Regions from separate parts of the Shewanella sp. Sh95 genome, predicted to be linked through region 1. Evidence: predicted binding sites of a transcription regulator. Region 1 holds the regulator's gene; each other region holds the start of a gene.

Region 1 (5,138 bases):
CCATCAGTTCATCATGGCTGAGCGTGGGAAGACTCGCGGGATCGACACTGGCGATGGGCTCTGTCGCCGCTTTGGGCGCATCGGTGGTTGAGGGGGGCTGAGTCGTTGCTACTGGTTCGCTATTGGTGCCACCGGATTTATGGGCATCAACGTCTTTGGCTTGCACCGCATCACCCGTGTTGTTGCCCCACGCATTACGCTCATAGGTAATCACTGCGGCAATTTCTTGGGGCGTTAATTGTTTACTGAAGGCTTGCATGGCCGTACCCGTTTTACCATTGAGCACGATTTCAAGATGACCGCTCAGTGGCCCGGTAGCTATGGGGCTGCCTTTGAGATGTGGGAATACGCCTTTGAGACCTTCGCCATTAGGTTGATGGCAGGCTGCGCAGTGACCAAGGTAAACTTGCTCACCCTGAGTCATCAGCTCTTCTTTACTCAGTGTTTGTGATAAGGCGGCTTGTGCGGCTTGCGCTGCGGCATTGGCAGCTTGTTTTTGTTCTGCAACCCAAGCATCGAACTCGGCTTCGGGCAGTGCCTGAACCACTATCGGCATAAATCCATGATCTTTGCCGCAAAGTTCGGCACATTGACCACGGTAAATGCCGGGTTTATCGATATGGGTCCACGCCTCGTTGATAAACCCTGGGTTAGCATCTTTTTTCACTGCAAAATCTGGTACCCACCATGAATGGATAACATCTTCAGAAGTCATCAGAAAGCGGATTTTTCTATTTACAGGCAGGACAAGGGGCTTATCGACCTCGAGTAAGTAGTGCTCTCCCTTGGCCTCACTACCTTCGATTTGAGGTCTTGGTGTGGCGAGAATACTGTAAAACTCAATATCTTGATCGAAATAGCTGTAATGCCACTTCCATTGCGATCCTGTGACTTTTACCGTGAGATCGGCATTGCTGGGGTCTTCCATGGCAATCAGAGTTTTAGTTGCCGGAATCGCCATTAAGATCAGAATGATAAAGGGAATTATCGTCCAAGCGATTTCAACTTTTGTACTCTCATGGAAGTGTGACGCGACCGCGCCCTTGGATTTTCTGTGGTTGATCATGGCATAAATCATCACGCCAAAAACCACTAAGCCTATCGCGCAGCAGATATACAGAATCGTCATGTGCAGGTGGTATACCTTGCCACTGATTTCTGTTACGCCAGGCGTCATATTGAACCGCATGTCTGCTGCGGCCAACGGTGGGGCGAATAGCACCACGAGTAAACAATACAACCATTGCTTCACAAGACTTCTCCTCTGCTAATTGCAAATAGCAACTACAAAGAAGAGCAACACAGTAAGTCTCAACTCTATGCAAACTCTTCAGTTCCCAAAAAAGTGTTTCTGACTTCAACGTGCGTTGGCGGCTTACTTATGATCAAGTATTGTTACTGCTGGTATTAGCCACACTGGCACATACTGCTGAATAAATCCATTATTCTCAATTTTTGTGGGCGAGCGATATTCGAAAATAACGCGATATTTCTGCCTAAACAGGCCATATATCATGTGCGCCTAAATCAAACATACTTGCTGTTTAAAAATTGATCAAGATCACTTCTTTTTCTAATTGTCTGAAAAATTGCCAAAAAAAAGCCTCACATTCACAGGTGAGGCGGCTTTCAAGGCTAAATACGGTGTGAAAAATTTTTAATGAACAGAGCTGAAAAATGCGGGTTGAGTAAATTTAGCCGATTGTGTGAGATTGGTGCTAGAAGGTTGGTCATTCGTTGAACCTTCAAGCACGATACCCATTGCACGTGCGCTCTTTGCTACAATTTGTAGGCGACGATTATCGCGAGTATCTAGGGCGTTAATCCAAGTAATCACTGCGCTAGATGTGCCACTGGTTAAGGCTTTTTCCATCGCCCAAAGGGTTTCGACCTCATCTTTTGCGTGAACCAATAGTACGCGATCCATACGCACACCTGCGTTTGCTAATAGCTGCTTGTAGCCAATACTAGGTGGGTTGATGAGCACTATCCATCTTCCCTGTTGGCTCAGTTGGGCAAGTTGTTTGCTCAGCTGTGTCAGCTCTTGGCGCCCTTGGCTCTGAGTTGGCATAGTGACTATTGATGTATGCTGCCAGTCGGTCTCTGTATCTCGAACCGTATCGAGCCATAAACCGGGGTGACGCGGGGCATTACCTAATAGTTTGTTCATAGCCAATCTCCGTTGCGGATCACCCCTACGGCGAGCCCTTCAATTGTTAGACTTTGGAAACTCAAATCGACTTTAATCGGTGAATAGTCTTCATTCTCGGCATGTAGGTAGACTAAATTACCTTTTTTTTCAAAGCGTTTTACGGTTACATCATCGTCAACGCGAGCAACAACAACTTGTCCATTGCGCGCTTGTTGTACTTTATGAACGGCAAGCAGGTCACCCTCAAGGATGCCGATATTCTTCATACTGTCGCCTTTTACGCGCAGCAGGAAATCGGCAGCAGGGTGGAACATGCTGGGGTCGACTTGGTAATACTGTTCGACATGCTCTTGGGCGAGAATAGGTTCACCCGCTGCCACTTGGCCGATAAGTGGCAAGCCTGTTTCGCGGTTATCTTCTTCCTCTACAGGGAGACGGATCCCGCGGGAAGTACCAGGCATGATCTCGATGCAGCCTTTTTTCGCCAATGCCTTAAGGTGTTCTTCTGCGGCATTTGCACTTTTAAAACCCAAACGGGTGGCAATTTCGGCCCGAGTGGGTGGCATGCCAGTCTCGGCAATATTACGTTTAATCAGCTCTAAAATTTCGGCTTGGCGTGGCGTCAACGGTCTCATGGTCTTTCCTGTTTTTCTATACAGTTACTGTTAGTATATACAGTATTATTGGTAGTGCAAGTATTAACCACTTTTAACTTGGTCAGCTAGATCTGCAAATAACCGTAATCGTCATCTATGGGGTGAATGCCATTTGCACGGTATCAATAAATGGTGTCGCCTAAAGTGCGTTACTAAGTCATTAAAATCAGCAGCTGAATCCTGCATCTTTAGGTTGTTTGGGTATATTCTCTAGAATCTGGTATTCTATGGGGCTAATGAACGTACTTACATTGCATAAGAATAATGCCTAAACAAGACTCTCTTTGGTTGAAATCATTACGTTGGATCCAAAAGCACTTAGTGCACACTATTGTTGTGCCACAGGATCCCTTTGCCGATCTGAATCTGGATGCCTCCAGACCGCTTGCTTATGTAATGAAAACAGAATCCCTGAGTGATATTGCTGCGTTAAGCGAGATCACCACGAAACTTGGTTTGCCAAGCCCTTACGAGCCGCTGGTGGTGAATGGCGTTGTGGCGCCACGGGTGGTATGCCTTGAAGGTCGTAAGCCCTTATTTGGTGAACGCGCCAGCAATGAGCCATTCCTCGAATGTTTTATGCGTTTGTTGGCCGTCCATAAGGAAAAGCCAGAGTTAGATATCCAGCTGGTGCCTGTGAGTCTGTATTGGGGTCGTACTCCGGGTAAAGAAGACGACACCATGAAGGCGGCAGTGCTTGAGCGCGAGAACCCTACTTGGTTACGTAAGTGCTTGATGATCCTATTTTTGGGCCGTCACAACTTTGTGCAATTTTCTAATGCGGTATCGCTGCGTTACATGGCCGACGAACATGGTACCGATATGGGCATTGCCCATAAATTGGCTCGAGTAGCGAGAGTGCATTTCCGCCGCCAACGTAAGGTGATGACGGGGCCTGTGTTGCCTAATCGTCAGGCGTTATTCCATTCCTTGCTGAAATCTGAATCCTTACGCAAGGCGATTCAGGAAGAAGCCGCGAGCAAGAAGATTTCTGAAACCCAAGCGCGTGAAACAGCAATTGAATATCTTGATGAAATTGCGGCGAATTATTCCGATAGTCTCGTACGTATTGCTGAGCGCTTTTTAACGTGGTTATGGAACAAGCTCTACAGCGGTATTAACATCAAAGGTGCCGAGCATATTCGGCAGTTACACCACGATGGTCATGAGATTGTGTATGTGCCCTGCCATCGCAGCCATATGGATTACCTGCTGTTATCTTACATTCTGTATTACCAAGGTATGGTGCCACCGCATATTGCTGCGGGTATCAACCTAAACTTCTGGCCTGCGGGGCCGCTGTTCCGCCGTGGCGGGGCTTTCTTTATTCGCCGTAGTTTTAACGGCAACAAACTCTATACGGCCGTGTTCCGTGAGTACCTCGATCAGCTGTTTGCTAAGGGATATTCGGTTGAGTATTTCTCTGAAGGTGGCCGTTCTCGTACCGGTCGTCTATTGGCGCCTAAAACGGGCATGATCGCTATGACGATCAACAGTGTGCTGCGTGGTATCGAACGCCCAGTCACCTTAGTGCCTGTGTATTTAGGCTACGATCACGTGATGGAAGTGGCGACCTATCACAAAGAGCTAAGCGGTAAGAAAAAACAGAAAGAATCTGTATGGCAAGTCTTTGGTGCTATTCGTAAATTAGGTAATTTTGGCCAAGGTTATGTCAACTTTGGTGAGCCGATTACATTGCAAAATTTCTTGAATGAAACGGCACCAAACTGGCGCAGTGAAGTGGCTGATGATCCTGAGCAAAAACCGACTTGGTTAACCCCAGCGGTGAACGTGTTAGCAAATCGGGTGATGACGCGGATTAACGACGCCGCTGCCGCCAGCTCTATTACCTTGACCAGTTTAGTGTTGTTGGCGTCGGAGCAAAATGCCTTAGAGCGTTGTTTGCTCGAGCGTCAGTTAGATTTATACCTGACCCTGCTTAAGCGTGTGCCTTACACGTCGTTTACGTCGGTTGCCGAAGGTGATGGCAAGCACTTAGTACAGCAAGGATTAGAGCTGAACAAGTTCTCCATCAACGCCGATCCTTTGGGTGAGATAGTGTCAATTGATGAAAAACAAGCGACGTCAATGACATACTATCGCAATAATATCATTCACTTATTTATTATTCCGTCATTAATTGCCAGCTGTTTAATCAATAATAAACAGATTTCAAGAGCGCAAATCCTTGGGATAGTGAACGACTTTTATCCGTTATTGAAGGCGGAGTTGTTTATGGGGATCAAAGATCTCCCAAGCTACGTGAATCAAGTGCTCGAGCTGTTTATTGAGCAAGGTCTAGTGCAGGAAAGCGATATGTTGTCGGTTGT
Region 2 (5,138 bases), on a different contig from region 1:
AACTGACCAGTACATCACGTCCAGGTTCAAGGCCCTTTTCGCGGAGTGCTTTTACCACTCCGATAGCCATTTTATCGTTCGCCGTCCAGATTAAGGTTAAATCCGGATAACGGCTGAGCAAGGTTAATGTTTGATCATAAGCAATATCTTCACGCCATTGACCATATACCGTTTGAGTAACAATAACATTGGGTTGCATAAAGAAATAATCATTAGCGCCTTGAGTTCTTAACACTGATGCGGGCGTAGATTTATCGCCTGAGATTAATAAAACCTTAGCCTTTTTATTTTCTAAACGACTTAGCAAATTTTTAGCGGTATCAGCACCAATAGCATAGTTATCTGGGATAATCGCTGGTAATAAATAAGTTTGCCAATGTGGATCTGCCAATAAGTGTTCTCGCTCGGCGACAGAAATATCATTTAAAATCAATTGAACATATATGGGATATTGATAAAGCATCTGCAACATTTTTATCGCAGACTGCTTCTCATTCACTAAAATAATATGAGTAGGAAGTGATGGGTGAGATTTTAATAACGTTTCTAATTGAGCAATCATTTTAAAGTGATTGCGATCTGAATGTATGATTTGCAAATTAATATCAAGCTTTGATGAAGCCACCTGCATTAATTTATCGACATCACCCCAAAAGCTATCCGTAACCGCGCCTGGATTAAAAAAAACCACATCCAATTTAGCCCACGCAGGCAAAGCAAAACACAGTATGCCTATCCATAAACAACGTAAACATAATAGATGCAAAGGCGAGTACTCCTCGACCGTGTTTCCCCGCATGTGATCCATCACAGAGGTCACTTTATTATTATCGATTCACAACCTTGTTACCGCATAATTACCAAAACAACTCAATGGCAACCAACACTTCGATTAAACCACAAAATAACAAAAAGTGTACTTTATAATAAAGAATATTAATTTTCGCTCCTGTTTTAGGCTCGAAATTATAGAATATTCATTTAATATTAATAAGATAACTCGACGCATAAGATAAGAGGCCATTTTTAATTCCAATATTAGGCCGTGTTGACGTTTCGAGATTAGATTTTGTTCGTTCTGGCAAGTTCGTGCTCGCGAAACGAGGAATGATGTGTAGTTATTCTACTCAAATGACGAGCGGCTCTTATGACTGAAAGTAAGAGCAAGAGCTTGCCAGACGAACCCTTCTGGCAGCATTTGGCTGGCTTTTCTGCCGCGTTATCGTCCGTTTATGTAGAATAACTACACGGCACGGACTTTGCCTTGCATAAAAGCCAGCCTAATTGCTGCAAAAATAACCCTGAAACGTCAACACGCCCTAATCATTCAGCCTCTTTACATAGCGCACTTAACCACAGTCGATCCCCCAAGATTGCCTTACGTTTATTCTCTGTTAGTATATGTATAAATTCACAGTGATTGAGTGCTAACGACTTGCAGCAATTGGATCTTGTTCCGATCACCGAACTCAAGGGCGTCGCCAAAAGAGTCGCGGAAAAACTCGCCAAACTCGGCATCACAACAGTACAAGATCTGCTGTTTCACTTGCCCCTGCGCTACGAAGACCGCACTCAAATCTATCCCATCGCCGCACTCATGCCCGGAAATTACGGCACCATTGAGGCCGAAATCCAGTCGACTCAAATCCTTCAAGGCCGTAAACGCATGCTCGTCTGCAATGTGCGTGACGATACTGGCAGCATGAGCCTACGCTTTTTTAACTTTTCAATGGCGCAGCGCAATGCGATGCAAAATGGATTAATGATCCGTGCCTATGGCGAAATTCGTCGCGGAAGTCATCAAGCGGAAATCGTGCACCCCGAATATAAAATCGTCTATCCGGGTGAGGATATTCACCTAAGCGATACACTTACGCCGATTTATCCCACCACCGAGGGCTTAAAACAGGCGAGTTGGATTAAGCTCACCGAACAGGCACTTGAATTATTAGAAGATGGCGGCTTGACCGAGTTATTACCCGCCCATTTGCAGCCAAACAACATGAGCCTAAAACAGGCGCTGCAAACCCTGCATCGCCCCCATGCGGGGATTTCACAATTTGATTTAGAGCTTGGTCAACACCCCGCGCAGCAGCGACTGGTGCAGGAAGAATTACTCGCCCACAACCTGAGTATGCTACGCCTAAGACAACGCAGTAACCTCGACGCCGCCGTGACCATGCATGCCACGGGGCAATTACTAAAGCCTTTTCTCGCCTCACTGCCCTTTAAACCCACAGGCGCGCAGCAACGTGTCGTTGCCGAGATAGGTAAAGATTTAGCACAACCGCACCCCATGATGCGCTTAGTGCAAGGGGATGTCGGCTCAGGCAAAACCTTAGTCGCCGCCCTCGCCGCCCTTCAAGCGATTGAAAACGGCTATCAAGTGGCCATGATGGCGCCCACCGAATTACTCGCCGAGCAGCATGCAGCTAACTTTGCCGCGTGGTTTGAACCACTAGGATTAAAAGTCGGTTGGCTTGCGGGTAAGCTTAAAGGTAAAGCTCGGGCGCAATCTTTAGCGGATATTGAATCTGGCGCGGCACAAATGGTGATCGGCACCCACGCCATTTTTCAGCAACAGGTTATCTTCCATAGGCTCGCTTTAATTATCATCGACGAGCAGCACCGATTTGGTGTCCACCAGCGGATGGGACTCAGGGAAAAAGGTATCAATCAAGGGTTTCATCCCCATCAGTTGATTATGACGGCAACCCCGATCCCACGGACGTTAGCCATGACAGCCTACGCCGATCTCGACACCTCGATTATCGATGAGTTACCCCCAGGGCGCACACCCGTCACCACAGTCGCCATACCCGATTCGCGCCGTAATGAAGTACTCGAGCGCGTCCGCAACAGCGTGATCACGGACAAGCGCCAAGCCTATTGGGTCTGTACCTTGATTGAAGAATCCGAAGTCCTCGAGTGCCAAGCCGCCGAAGATACTGCCGAAGAATTACGACTATCGCTGCCGGAGCTGACCATAGGTTTAGTCCACGGCAGGATGAAAGGTGCTGAAAAGCAACAAATTATGGCGGACTTTAAAGCGGGAACCATAAACTTATTGGTGGCAACAACGGTAATTGAGGTCGGCGTCGATGTCCCTAACTCTAGCCTGATGATAATCGAAAACCCCGAACGATTGGGACTTGCACAGTTGCATCAACTGCGAGGACGAGTAGGGCGCGGTGCCGTAGCCAGTCATTGTGTGTTACTCTACAAGGCGCCACTGAGTCAAACCGCAAGTCAGCGGTTGAATGTCCTGCGGCAGAGTAATGATGGTTTTGTTATCGCACAGAAAGACCTAGAGATACGTGGTCCCGGTGAAGTGTTAGGCACTAAACAGACAGGGCTAGCCGAACTTAAGATAGCTGATTTAGTTAGAGATCAAGCGCTTATACCACATATCCAAAAGCTTGCGAATCATGTGATGTCGCAAGCACCCGATGCGGTTGATGCCATTATTCATCGTTGGCTTGGGCATAGGCAACAATATGTTCAAGCGTAAACCTTAAGCTAACCCCTTCAAGGTAAAATAAATTCAACCTGTTCAGCTAACCGCTATGGACAAGCGCGTGTAAACTTGCAAAATGAACTTGCAACCTAAAAGGCGGCACTTGCACTTTAATGTTAGCTGCATGATATTCACCACATTACCTTGACACTGAAGCGAAGGATGTAAAATGCAAGTTAATCAAGATGATAGAATTACACCTCAAGAGACCTCGTCTAGCAGTAATCGCTTTGCGTTGATTGCGATTGTGCTCGTCATCCTGCTCTCTGCGGCAGGTTATTACTACTATAGTAAAGATGACTCACCCAAACTCATTCCTAATGCACCGATAGTACTACCAGAGCCGCCATCGTCAGAACCGCTTACTCTGGAAACAAACCCTGAGCCTGAAACCACTCCAGTTGAAAACGTAACACCACAAACGACCACGACGGAAACAGACTCAACCACCACCGTTGAGCCTCAAGCGCCCGTAGAAACGGTGCCAAACTTGCCTGAGAGTGATGCTTTTGTGCATCAAAAAGCACTGGCACTTATCAGTAATAATGTCGTAGGTTCATCCTTAGTCACACAAGATTTGATCCGTCAGTTTGTAGTCTTCGTGGATAACTTGGCGCAGGGCGAATTGACCCGCAAAGTCAGCCCAATTAAGGGCCCTGAAAAACTCTTTACCGTGGCGGAAATCACTAACAAAGTGTATTTAAATCCAGAGAGTTACCACAGATATGATGCCTACGCGACCGTCATTGCCAATATGGATGAGCAAAGCTTAATGCACACCTACAAGCAACTCACGCCGCTATTTGATGAAGCCTTCGCTGAACTGGGTTATAGCAACGCCAAATTCAATGACAGAATGCTACAAGCAATTAAGGTAATGCTCGCAGCGCCAATTATTGAAGAGCCCATTGAGCTGAGTTCAATTAGCGTCAACTATCGCTTCGTTGATCCCAATTTGGAAGCCTTACCCAGTGCCCAAAAACTGCTTGTTCGTATGGGACCAGAGAACACTCGTAAAGTGAAAACTGCACTGCGTAAAATGGAAAGCCAACTCGCACAATAGATTGATATTCAATCAATAGTGGCATTATTAATAATAAACAGGCGCCTCGAGCGTCTGTTTACTATTGATATCAGAGCCTGTTCAACTGAGGTTAAGCCACTTAGTCTACACTCCCTGTCTTTATCCCGTTCTGAAAACTATGTTAGCCAACAGTGACAAAGCAAAATCTCATTGCATTTTATTAACCTTGCATATGCAAATGACTTCATTAAAACTAAGGACTTAGTGTAGAATGTGCCGTTCAATAAATGGGGGAATTGTGTTCGTTCATCCAACGAGAAAATAGCGATAAGCCAGTCAATTCATTAATGTTTTCGCTTAGTTAGGGATAACTAAGACAGCTTTAAATAGTGTCGAGGCAAAGTAGTGCAACTCAGATTCAGCATCCTCTCTTGGGGGGCGTGGGCTCCAAACTATCAGCAGCATGATGACTGGCAAACTTGGTGCAAGCACTCGGCTGAAACGACCAAAGAGGCTTCACCCACTGACAGCATATCTCCGGCACTTCCCCAAGTGCCAGCCATGCAGCGTAGACGCTTTAGCCGTTTAACAAAAATG
Region 3 (5,138 bases), on a different contig from region 1:
GGACTGAATCCATTACATAACCGCCAGGGCTTTCAATCCCTTGACTTGCAGGCTCTGCGGGCGCAACGAAACCCGCTCTATGTAAATGCGGTAGATACAAATGATTGAATGCGGCGACCGAGGCGCCTACCCGCCCCAGTTCTAATCCCGTTAACTCGGCGCGAGCGAGGGCAAAATCCCACAACTGAGTATGCTCAAAAATATCCCACACTAAGCGACTATCAGTCAGATTATAGTGAGCAAGCCCTTGCTTATTTTCGGTAAATAGCGCATCAATCTCTTGGACTCGATTTTCTACATTATGAATCGCTTTGCCTTCACCGAGTAACGCTTGGGCGACAAATTCCAAGGAGAAGCGCTCGAATTGATAAAAGGCCGCCTTTAACCAATCGATACCATCGAGCACCACTCGCCCCGGTAAACTTAAGGTTTCAGGCCGAAATTTATTCTCGACCTTCCACTCGAGAAGCGCACTACCTCGACCGATACGCAGCGGGATCCGGTGCAGTAACGCACGCCGATATAACAGGGCCAGATCAAAGGTCACTACTGACCAACCAATAATCACATCGGGATCAAACTCAGTAAACCAAGCGATGAGATGATGAATAAGCGCCGCCTCATCGTTCACCCATTCGATATAGATTGCAGCATCTGGCAGCGCCTCGCCCACCATAATGACTTTTTCATAGGGCTGAGATTGCGCATCGCGTCCATAAAGGGCCACGGAATAGAGTAATCCGTCAAAACTGCATTCAAAATCGAGGGAGATTGAACGCAATTTTATTTCCGGCTGCGGTGCAACCGCTTTGGCCCGTATGGCGCTAAAGACGGGCAAGCGGTCTTGTAAACCCACATTGCTTACTTGATGCCCTAAAAATGCCACATCGAGCGCGACAAAACGTTCGATTAAAAAACGCTGCTCGGGACGGATATCCGCCTCAAATAAGGGAATACCAGCATCCGTCGCTATCCGCTGTAAGTGACGAAACACACTGCTCGACTGGGCATAAATCGCCGCCACGGCTTGTCTTTTAAAACTTTTAAGCATAAGCGGCACAAAGCGTAGCGCCAGCCCCGGCGTTTGTAACTGTAATGCAGCCATATCGCTTTGATGGCAAAAACAAATGTACTCAGAGCCAGGTAACTCCACCAGCACTGGGCCAGAAACAGTGGCGAGATAATACTGCAACACAAGCGTTGAACCGCATGTAATAGCATGGCGCGTCAGGACGCGTCCCTGTACACTCACGGGCGCAGCCGTGTCATGTGCAAGACTCTCGGGGGAATTCAACTGCGGTTTCACTCTAAGGCTCTCGCTGTTTATTGATTCTCGGGATACAGAATAAAATTGCCATAAAATGGCAGAAAAGTTTCTTAGGCTATGCAATCACTGTTATTATGTACAGCATTAATTCGATAAAGTAGTGCCGCATGTTACCTGACAACGTAAAAAACCAGATCCGCGCTATCTATAAAGATATTGCCACCGCTTTGCCTAATTTTAGGCCGCGCCGCGAGCAAAACTTTATGGTAGCAGAAATCTCTAAGACCCTGGCTGGCGACTATGACAAAGATAGACGCATCATAGTGGTCGAAGCGGGTACGGGGATTGGTAAATCATTGTCTTATATTCTAGGCACGATTCCGCTTGCGCTTGCGAGTAAGAAAAAAGTCTGTATCGCCACGGCAACCGTGGCGCTGCAGGAGCAGTTGCTGCACAAAGACTTACCGTTTTTTCTCGAACAATCAGGGCTAAACTTTCGCTTCGGTCTGGTTAAAGGGCGCCAGCGCTATGTCTGTTTATCCAAGCTTGCAATGTTAATCGGCGATGATAACAGTACCCAAATGGCCATGTGGCAAACAAAGCCAGATAACAGCCAAATTGCCATGCTGCAAGAGCTGCTCAGCGACTTTAATGAAGGCCGCTGGAACGGTGAAATCGATACACTATCGACACCGATACCGGACCATCTCTGGCAACAAATCGCCTGCGATAAACACAGTTGTCATCGGCAACTCGCCAGCCATCGTAATTGCCCGTTTCACAAGGCCCGTGAGGATGTGGATACTTGGGATGTACTGATCGCCAACCATAGTTTGCTGTTCGCCGACTTAGAGCTAGGCGGCGGGGTGATTTTGCCCGATCCCGAAGAGGTATTTTACGTCATTGACGAAGCTCACCACTTACCAATTGTCGCACGGGACTTTTCTAGCGCACAGGCAACGCTTAGAGGCGCCGCCGACTGGCTTGAAAAAGTCGGTAAGACCAGCGCCAAGTTACAAAATCAGATAAAGAGCAACAATATCATCGCCCCAGCGCAGGCGATGCAGGATCATATTGGCGACTTAATCGCTCAGCTCAATCAAGTCGCCCACTATTGTGATACCCAGACCAAGCAGTTTGCCAATCCAGAGAGTCGCTATCGGTTCGAACACGGCAAATTACCCGATGCGTTAAAAATCCCTGCCGAGAATCTCGCGGCCACCTCCAATCTTGCCCTCAAGCAATTTAACAAGATGCAGTTATTGCTGGCCGAGGCGATAAAAGATGGCGATATTCCTAAGCACCAGGCTGAAGCGCTGCAGGCCGAAATGGGCTTTATGTTGCAGCGACTCGAAAACCTGCAAAAGCTCTGGAAAATGATGGCAAAGGAAGATTCCACTAAAGGCGCGCCCCTCGCCCGCTGGATTGAATTACTCACGGGCAAACAGGTCGATTACCTGTTTAGCGCCTCGCCGATTGAAGTTGGGTTTATGCTCGAATCTATGCTGTGGCAAAAGGCTGCTGGCGTCGTGCTATGTAGCGCTACGCTGCGGGCGCTGAATAACTTTGACCATTTTGCCCATCAGGTAGGGTTATCATTAAAGGACGGCAGTCGTTATCTCGCTCTGCAATCCCCTTTCGATTATCCGAATAATGCCACGCTCTACTTACCTAAGATGAAAACCGAGCCGACGGATGATGCCTATACTGCTGAACTTGCCGAACAAATTATCGAGCTAATTGACGGCGAAATGGCTACCTTAGTGCTGTTTGCCTCTTACTGGCAAATGGAAAAAGTGGCCGAATTGCTCGAGGGCAAACTCACGCAGGAAATTCTGATCCAAGGTAATGCACCACGCCAGCAATTGCTGGAGACCCATAAGGCCAAATGTGATAAAGGTGAACCGAGCATCTTGTTTGGCACCGGCAGTTTTTCTGAAGGCTTGGACTTACCCGGAGATTACCTCACCAACCTCATCGTCACTAAGCTACCCTTTGCTGTGCCAACCTCGCCCGTTGAGCAAGCCCATGCTGAATATGTGAAAATAAAGGGTGGAAATCCGTTTCTGCAGCTCACCATTCCTGATGCATCGCGAAAGCTTATCCAAAGTTGTGGTAGATTACTGCGTAAAGAGCAAGATTATGGTCGAGTCACTATCCTAGATAGGCGGTTAGTGACGAAGCGTTACGGCAAATCCTTGCTAGACGCACTCCCACCTTTTAGACGAGTCATTGAGTAGGATTAAGATTTGGAGTTGTTACTTGAGCCCAGTAACTGGGCCCTGTTGGCTGTCATTGGCTTAATTGCAGGTTTTATCGATGCCGTGGTCGGTGGTGGCGGCCTGCTCTCCATTCCGGCCCTGCTCACCCTAGGGATCCCGCCCCATACTGCCTTAGGTACCAATAAATTTGCTGCTAGTTTTGGATCCTCGATGGCGGCTTGGACCTATTATCGCCAGCATCTGCTGAAACCCAGTTTTTGGTATATGGCGTTTATCGCCACCTTTATTGGTGCGGTTTTTGGCAGTGTATTAGTTTATTTGTTAAACGCGCAGTGGCTTGAAAAAGCCTTACCACTGCTCATTATTGGCATTGCAATTTACAGCTTGCTGAGCCCTAATGCCATCTCGGATACCGATTGTCAGACGCCGACAAAAGCCCAATCCAAGCTCAAGCAAAGCCTGCAAGGTTTATTACTAGGCATCTACGATGGTTTTGCTGGTCCCGGCATTGGCGCCTTTTGGACAGTGAGTTCAGGTTCATTATATAAATTACCTCTTTTGCATAGTTGCGCGCTCGCTAGAGCCATGACTTTTACCAGCAATTTGACGGCGCTGGCGATCTTTGGCTTTCTTGGGCAAGTCCATTGGCAAATTGGCCTGTGGATGGGACTGTGTATGATGCTCGGCTCCTTTATCGGCGCTCGCTGTGCGATAAAATTTGGTATGCCTTTTATTCGACCTTTATTTATATTAATTGTCCTATCAATTGCCGCTAATCTGGCGTGGAGCGCATGGTTTTGAACACTTCGCAGCTAATCAGCACGTTGAAAAATCAGCTAAAAACATTAGAGCAAGAAGTACTGCAACACGACAGTCATCTTGCACCGAGCCAACGCAAACTCCTACTAGATATTGAACGCTTTAACCAATCGCTGTTTATTCAAAATGGCGCCCAGTTGATGCCCTGTATTGAACAAATTCGAAGTAGTATCGGTCAGTTAGAGAAGCAAATCGCCCTAAAATTGGCACCGCAAACCATCGCCTTAAGCTGTGAACGTATTCAAGACCGCTTTACCGCGGTTAAACGGGCGCTACTGACGACCTCAATCGATATAAAGTCTAAAAATCAACAACGTGCCAGTAAGCGCGCACGTTTCGCCCAGCAACAAAACCAATCGCATCAAGCCAGCGGGTTTGCTTGGATCGCCAGCAATGTGTTACAAAATAGCCACGAAATCTATGCCGAACTGAATAAGCATCTGAATTGGGCGAAAAAATTTGAACAAAAAATTGCAGAAATGGAGTCAAAACTTGAAAACTGTCATAGTGCTGACAAAATCCGTTTGCAAAATGACATCCTTTTGATGCATCGTCGTTTGGGAAAATGCAGGCAAGCCATCAGTTATATCGAAGATCGCATTCAAGCATTCGAACGTCCGCATCAGAGCCATAATCGTTAAGGAGCAACAATGAAATCACTTTTGCCAATCAGCAGCCTGCTAATGCTACTCGGCTCTGCCTCAGCCTTTGCCGCAGATCTGAATATCCCTATGTCCTTCGAATACCTTGCCCTCGATGGCAAAAAAGTCGAGTCCAGCGTATTCAACCATAAAAGCAGCTTAGAGTTGGCGCCCGGCACCCACAAAATC
Region 4 (5,138 bases), on a different contig from region 1:
CTCCGGCCTCAAGGGCAACCCAATCAACAGAGAAGAAGCCCGGATCTATGACGACTACGCGACCTTCTTCAATCAAGCCCAAATCACCACCTGTTTGAACCAGATCCATATAGGCACCGGCAGGCTGCGGCAGCACTTTGACGTCATGAACGGTGATGCTGCGCTTAGGCGTCACTTGATGGACACCTTTTAAACGCTGCACAAGGTCAGACTTACGTTGTGGTTCATGAAACTGGGAAACCGGTAATCCAGTAACAACCAAATCGATGGATTCTGTTTCAGCCATTAACAAGGCGGCATGAAAAAGTGCCTTATAGGTTTTTGTGGTGGGATATTCCGGGTGAAGCTCTCGTTCCCAGCCTTGAAGGCGTCCAGCAGGAACACCAGCGGCCCAACGCTCATTATCGACTGACACATACAAACAAGTTTCATCATCGCCTCCACCGATACGCTCCGGCATACGATCCGCAGGACCGGCACCCGCAGGCAGAATAATGGTTTTCGGTTCACTGCCTGATTGGCCAATGGCCAGCTTCAGGTTTGAGTAACCGATATCTACGCCTAATACAAACATACTTATCTCCTGTGCACTCAAAGTGCTCTAACGGTTTTCAATCAACCGCACTGGCCACGCTTGGGCATTTCCAAGTGCTCTGGCGGTTCACTCAAATGTCATTATCAGGATTCGGTGCACTGGCGGTGGGCAGAAAGGTGACAAATCCTTTCATCTATCTACCTATTGCATTTTCGCAAAAGTATGAGAATAGGCTCTGTTTGGCGGCGGATGACCTAGCCAAAAAAATCGAGACGCCAAACGTCGTTTGCATTCTGGCCTGAACTTGCCAAACGGTTTGTATCTTCATGGCGATCCGTCTTTTCAGGCTTTTCTATATGAAATCGGCCTGTATCCCTTGTCAGGTATGGGATTGCGCGAGTTGATTTATATTGAGACGCCAAACAGTGATTGTTACGGCAGTTTTACGTTTGGCGTTTCGATCCAAAAGCCAAACGGATAGTGGTTTTGGCTTTTGGGGTTAATTGGATGGGGAAATTGGTTTGGTAGAAATCGTCAATGAACAATGGAAAGCAGAGGTATCAGATTTACTTCAGCAAGAAACGGACAGGCTAAAAGCGCTGGCACGAGCTGAAGTTGATGACTTTTGGGTTACCCATTACAAGGTTCGAGAGAATGAGCCCTTTAAAGACTGGGGGCTGCTTGGTGTCCGTATCAGAGACTTTAAGTATGGCTTTGGCATAGAGTGGTACATCAACAGTTTTCACGGTCAACGAGGCAAGCGCGTGGTCTTTAGCAAGGGACTGCGTATTTCAAAGACGAAGCTGAGATACTCATTTTTGGACTGCCAAGGTCTAGCCAAAGAATGGGAGTTAGCGCTGGCTATGGAGAAAGAAGAATTCTTCAGTGATGTTCGACGCCAGGTTGATAAGCTCAACATGCTGCGTCGCAGAGTGAATGCGTATTGAGTCAACTGCGCTATTTCACTCGCGGTAACTGGTCCCAGCGTGTTGTATAAGCGGGAGACAAATGCTCTCGCTTCATCGACCAATCTTTCTTCGTACCTTGTCCAGCAAAGAAAACCTTTCCGGCACCGCTTTGGTTAATTGTGTCCAATACAGACATTAACTGTTGGCTATTAGAGCGGGTCGATATGTCATCGAATAGTCCTGGTTGAAACATGCCAGGATCGTAAAAGTCAGACAGCATGACGCCCGCTTTGGCGTAACGAAAACCATTCTTCCAAATCCGCTTGAGTAAGTGATTGGCCAGCTCGATAAAATCACGCGTATCGCAACTGGGGATCAACAACTCGCCCGATGCGGAATTGCTGTATTGCGGCTCGTTGTCCTTAAAGGGGCTGGTACGTATGAACACGGTCATCACTTTGGCTTGCTGCTGTTCTTTGCGTAGCTTCTCAGTGGCGCGGGTTGCGTATTCGCATACGGCCTCACGTAACAATTCAAATTGCGTTACTTTTACGCCAAATGAACGGCTACAGACGATTTGCTTCTTAGTTGGCGGGATCTCTTCAAGTTCAATGCACGACTCACCATTGAGCTCTCTGACGGTTCTCTCTAAAACTACTGAAAACTGGTCTCTGATGGCTCTAGGAGAGGCATTGGCGAGGTCTAAGGCTGTGGTGATACCCAACGTATTTAACCGCTTAGAAAGCCGTTTACCAACGCCCCAAACATCATCAACCGGGACTAATGCGAGCAATCGACGTTGCCGATCTGGATTGGTCAGGTCTACAACCCCCTGAGTGGCCGGATACTTTTTGGCGGCATGGTTAGCCAGCTTGGCGAGTGTTTTAGTCGGTGCAATGCCTACACAAACGGTGATCCCAATCCAGTGGCCTATGCGCTCTCGCACTTGTTGTCCGAACTCGACAAGGGATATGGCCGACTCAATACCGGTTAAATCCAAAAACGCTTCGTCAATGGAGTAAACCTCTACTCGTGGTGCCATCTCCTCCAAAGTGCGCATCACTCGACTGCTCAAATCTGCGTACAGCGCGTAATTGGACGAGAATGCCAAAATACCATGACGCTGCATTTCAGCTTTGATTTGAAAGACGGGTACGCCCATTTTAATACCGAGTAACTTAGCTTCACGCGACCGTGCAACCACGCAGCCGTCATTGTTGGACAGCACCACAACCGGCGTATCTTTTAAATCAGGACGAAACAGCTTCTCACAACTGGCGTAAAAGTTGTTGCAGTCCACCAAGGCAAATACTGGCATGGGATAGTCACGACTTACGGCGCATGTTTCGCACCACATTGGTGACCACACCAAATATCTCTAACTCTGTCCCTTCAGGAATATGAATGGGCTCATACACCTGGTTTCTTGGGAGCAGCATGACGCACGGCCTTAGTTGAAGCTCCTTTACCGTGAGTTCACCATGGATACCAGCGATGACAATGTCACCGTGTTCTGCTTGGACAGAGCGATCAACCACCAGGATATCATCTGGGTGAATCCCAGCATCAATCATTGAATCACCTTCAACACGCACAAAGAACGTTGCAGCCGGTCGCTTGATGCACAGCTCGTTGAGGTCGAGCGTTTGCTCAACATAATCCTGCGCTGGTGAGGGAAAACCAGCAGAAACACGTTCCATGAACAATGGAATACGAAGGCGCTTGGCTTTGATGAAGGCAAGTGCGCCGCTACGGCCTATCAGCGAGACACTCATGACGAACCTCGAAAAATTACAATTGGTACTGTTTGTTTATACAGTATCTAATGCTATGCTGATTTCTACAAGTAAAATTGTAGGTAAAACTGTAGTTGTTCGAGTAAGACGCTGTGTTGTCGGTGATTTATTTTTTGTGATGAAAAACTAGATGTGGGGGATCGCTCGTCCTCGTCAAAGCCTGCAAGGCTTGGACAATACTGCTTCTGCCTACTGCTCTTGTTTCTGTTACTGATCCTGTTACTGCTACTGGTTAACGCATGGGTCAAGTAACCGTCAGACAAGGCTTGTTGAACCCTTTGCAAAGGGTTTAAAAACAGTTAGTAAAATTCTGCTTCGTATTGAATTTACAGGCTTAAAACGAAGTAAGGAGCATCTTTAAAATGCTCAGTCGAACTCAGTTCAAGCCTTTTTCAACCGTTTGAAAAGGGGTTGGCTAAGCCATACGTAAAGGGTATTGGTAAGGGTTACCTAAACGGTTTAGCTAAGGCTTTCTGAAAGGCTTAGCCAAAGCCTTTATACATGGGTTCACCCAGTAAAAAGATTAAAAAAAACGCTGAGGTATCCAAGGTGCATTTTGTACAACCTGTGGCACAGTGAAATAACCCAAAGCGAACAATAGAATTGAAGAGGAACCATCAATGACAAGAGCCCCTGCGCCATTTCCGCTAGAGCGCCTCGCGGAGATCCCAGAAAGACCAGAAGATTTTAGATTGCTGGAGCGCATTCCATTAACGCGTGAACCGCAGTCCTGGCCACTTGAACTTTCTCCTGTGGTCGGTGATGAACAGCCAATGGTGCTGCTCGATACAGAGACAACCGGACTGTCTGCCGATGACGAGTCCATTATTGAGCTTGGTATGGTTAAGGTGCTTTACAGCCCATCAGCTATGCGGATTGTGTCGATTGTTGATGTGATCAGCCTGTATGAAGATCCCGGCAAGCCAATCCCCGAGCTGATCACCGAGTTAACCGGTATCACCGATGATATGGTGCAAGGCCAGCGCATTGATGATTCACTGGTAGCGAGTTGGTTATCCGATGATCCGCTGGTGGTTGCACACAATGCACAGTTTGATCGTCCTTTCTTTGAAAAGCGGTTTGCTGCATTAGTCCATCTATCTTGGGCCTGTTCAGCCAGTGGCATAGATTGGAAGGCGCTGGGTTTTGAAAGTCGAAAGCTTGAGTACCTGCTGCTTCGCTTAGGTTGGTTTTATGAAGGACACCGAGCCGCAACCGATTGTTTGGCGATGGCCTGGTTGTTCCATTTGTTGCCCGAGTCCGTTGCAAACTTGTTGTCTGAAGCAGACAGGCGAACTGTGTTAGTTCGTGCGTTTGGTGCGCCGTTTGACGTAAAGGACTATTTAAAAGAACGTGGTTACCGTTGGCATGACGGCGTTAAAGGTGCCAACAAGCATTGGTGGCGCGAAATCAGCGAAGACGAGTTGCCGCAGGAACAAACTTACCTGGATGATTTGTATCATCGTGGCTCAGAACATGCCCACTATGACTACAAAGATGCCCGCAATCGATTTAAAGCTTTGTCATAGCCCCTTGCATATTTGAAAACCTCTGGAAAATGGAAAGTGAACTCATGGTTTAACCAACAAGAGGAATCTTTCCATGTACCACGACACCTACATTGAATACTGGGGCGAAATCTTCGTCTCTGCCCGCATCATTGAATTTGGCATCACGTTCGAGTGCTTTCTTAAAGATCCATGGAAGCATTTGATGTCCTGTGGTCAAGAGTCTGCCCCAGACGCGATTGCTGAAGGGATGCTGCCATTGCTACCAGCCCAGGCAGAAGTTGCCAGGCGCATTCGGGAGAGTGAGCAACGAGCCCTGATGTCCACAGACTCAGAAAAAGAAAAGTCTCAAAGCAGTAACATCGTGGTGTCACTGGTTCGGGTAGCGCAT

What was found. Region 1 encodes LexA, which represses DNA repair genes until DNA is damaged. Its sites were predicted from a motif close to TACTGTATNNNNATACAGTA; they were not measured.
Region 2: a site for LexA is predicted at 1,400-1,419, ahead of recG (ATP-dependent DNA helicase RecG). Genes of this name have one in related genera too.
Region 3: a site for LexA is predicted at 1,392-1,411, ahead of dinG (ATP-dependent DNA helicase DinG). Genes of this name have one in related genera too.
Region 4: a site for LexA is predicted at 3,245-3,264, ahead of umuD (translesion error-prone DNA polymerase V autoproteolytic subunit). Genes of this name have one in related genera too.

The regions. Positions count from the first base shown of each region.
Region 1 is NZ_LGYY01000045.1:49,051-54,188, forward strand. It holds gene coxB (cytochrome c oxidase subunit II) at 1-1,252, opposite strand, end outside; gene AEA42_RS03745 (SulA-like leucine-rich domain-containing protein) at 1,658-2,170, opposite strand; gene lexA (transcriptional repressor LexA) at 2,167-2,787, opposite strand; gene plsB (glycerol-3-phosphate 1-O-acyltransferase PlsB) at 3,073-5,138, shown strand, end outside.
Region 2 is NZ_LGYY01000104.1:19,383-24,520, reverse strand. It holds gene AEA42_RS07575 (ABC transporter substrate-binding protein) at 1-799, opposite strand, end outside; gene recG (ATP-dependent DNA helicase RecG) at 1,436-3,511, shown strand; gene AEA42_RS07565 (DUF3014 domain-containing protein) at 3,687-4,580, shown strand; gene AEA42_RS07560 (beta-ketoacyl synthase chain length factor) at 4,947-5,138, shown strand, end outside.
Region 3 is NZ_LGYY01000020.1:27,427-32,564, forward strand. It holds gene AEA42_RS01435 (DNA polymerase II) at 1-1,294, opposite strand, end outside; gene dinG (ATP-dependent DNA helicase DinG) at 1,435-3,507, shown strand; gene AEA42_RS01445 (TSUP family transporter) at 3,517-4,290, shown strand; gene AEA42_RS01450 (primosomal replication protein) at 4,281-4,949, shown strand; gene AEA42_RS01455 (DUF2057 domain-containing protein) at 4,959-5,138, shown strand, end outside.
Region 4 is NZ_LGYY01000082.1:16,986-22,123, forward strand. It holds gene AEA42_RS05950 (ParM/StbA family protein) at 1-574, opposite strand, end outside; gene mobI (conjugative transfer protein MobI(A/C)) at 1,039-1,482, shown strand; gene umuC (translesion error-prone DNA polymerase V subunit UmuC) at 1,493-2,761, opposite strand; gene umuD (translesion error-prone DNA polymerase V autoproteolytic subunit) at 2,769-3,218, opposite strand; gene AEA42_RS05970 (3'-5' exonuclease) at 3,860-4,768, shown strand; gene AEA42_RS05975 (hypothetical protein) at 4,842-5,138, shown strand, end outside.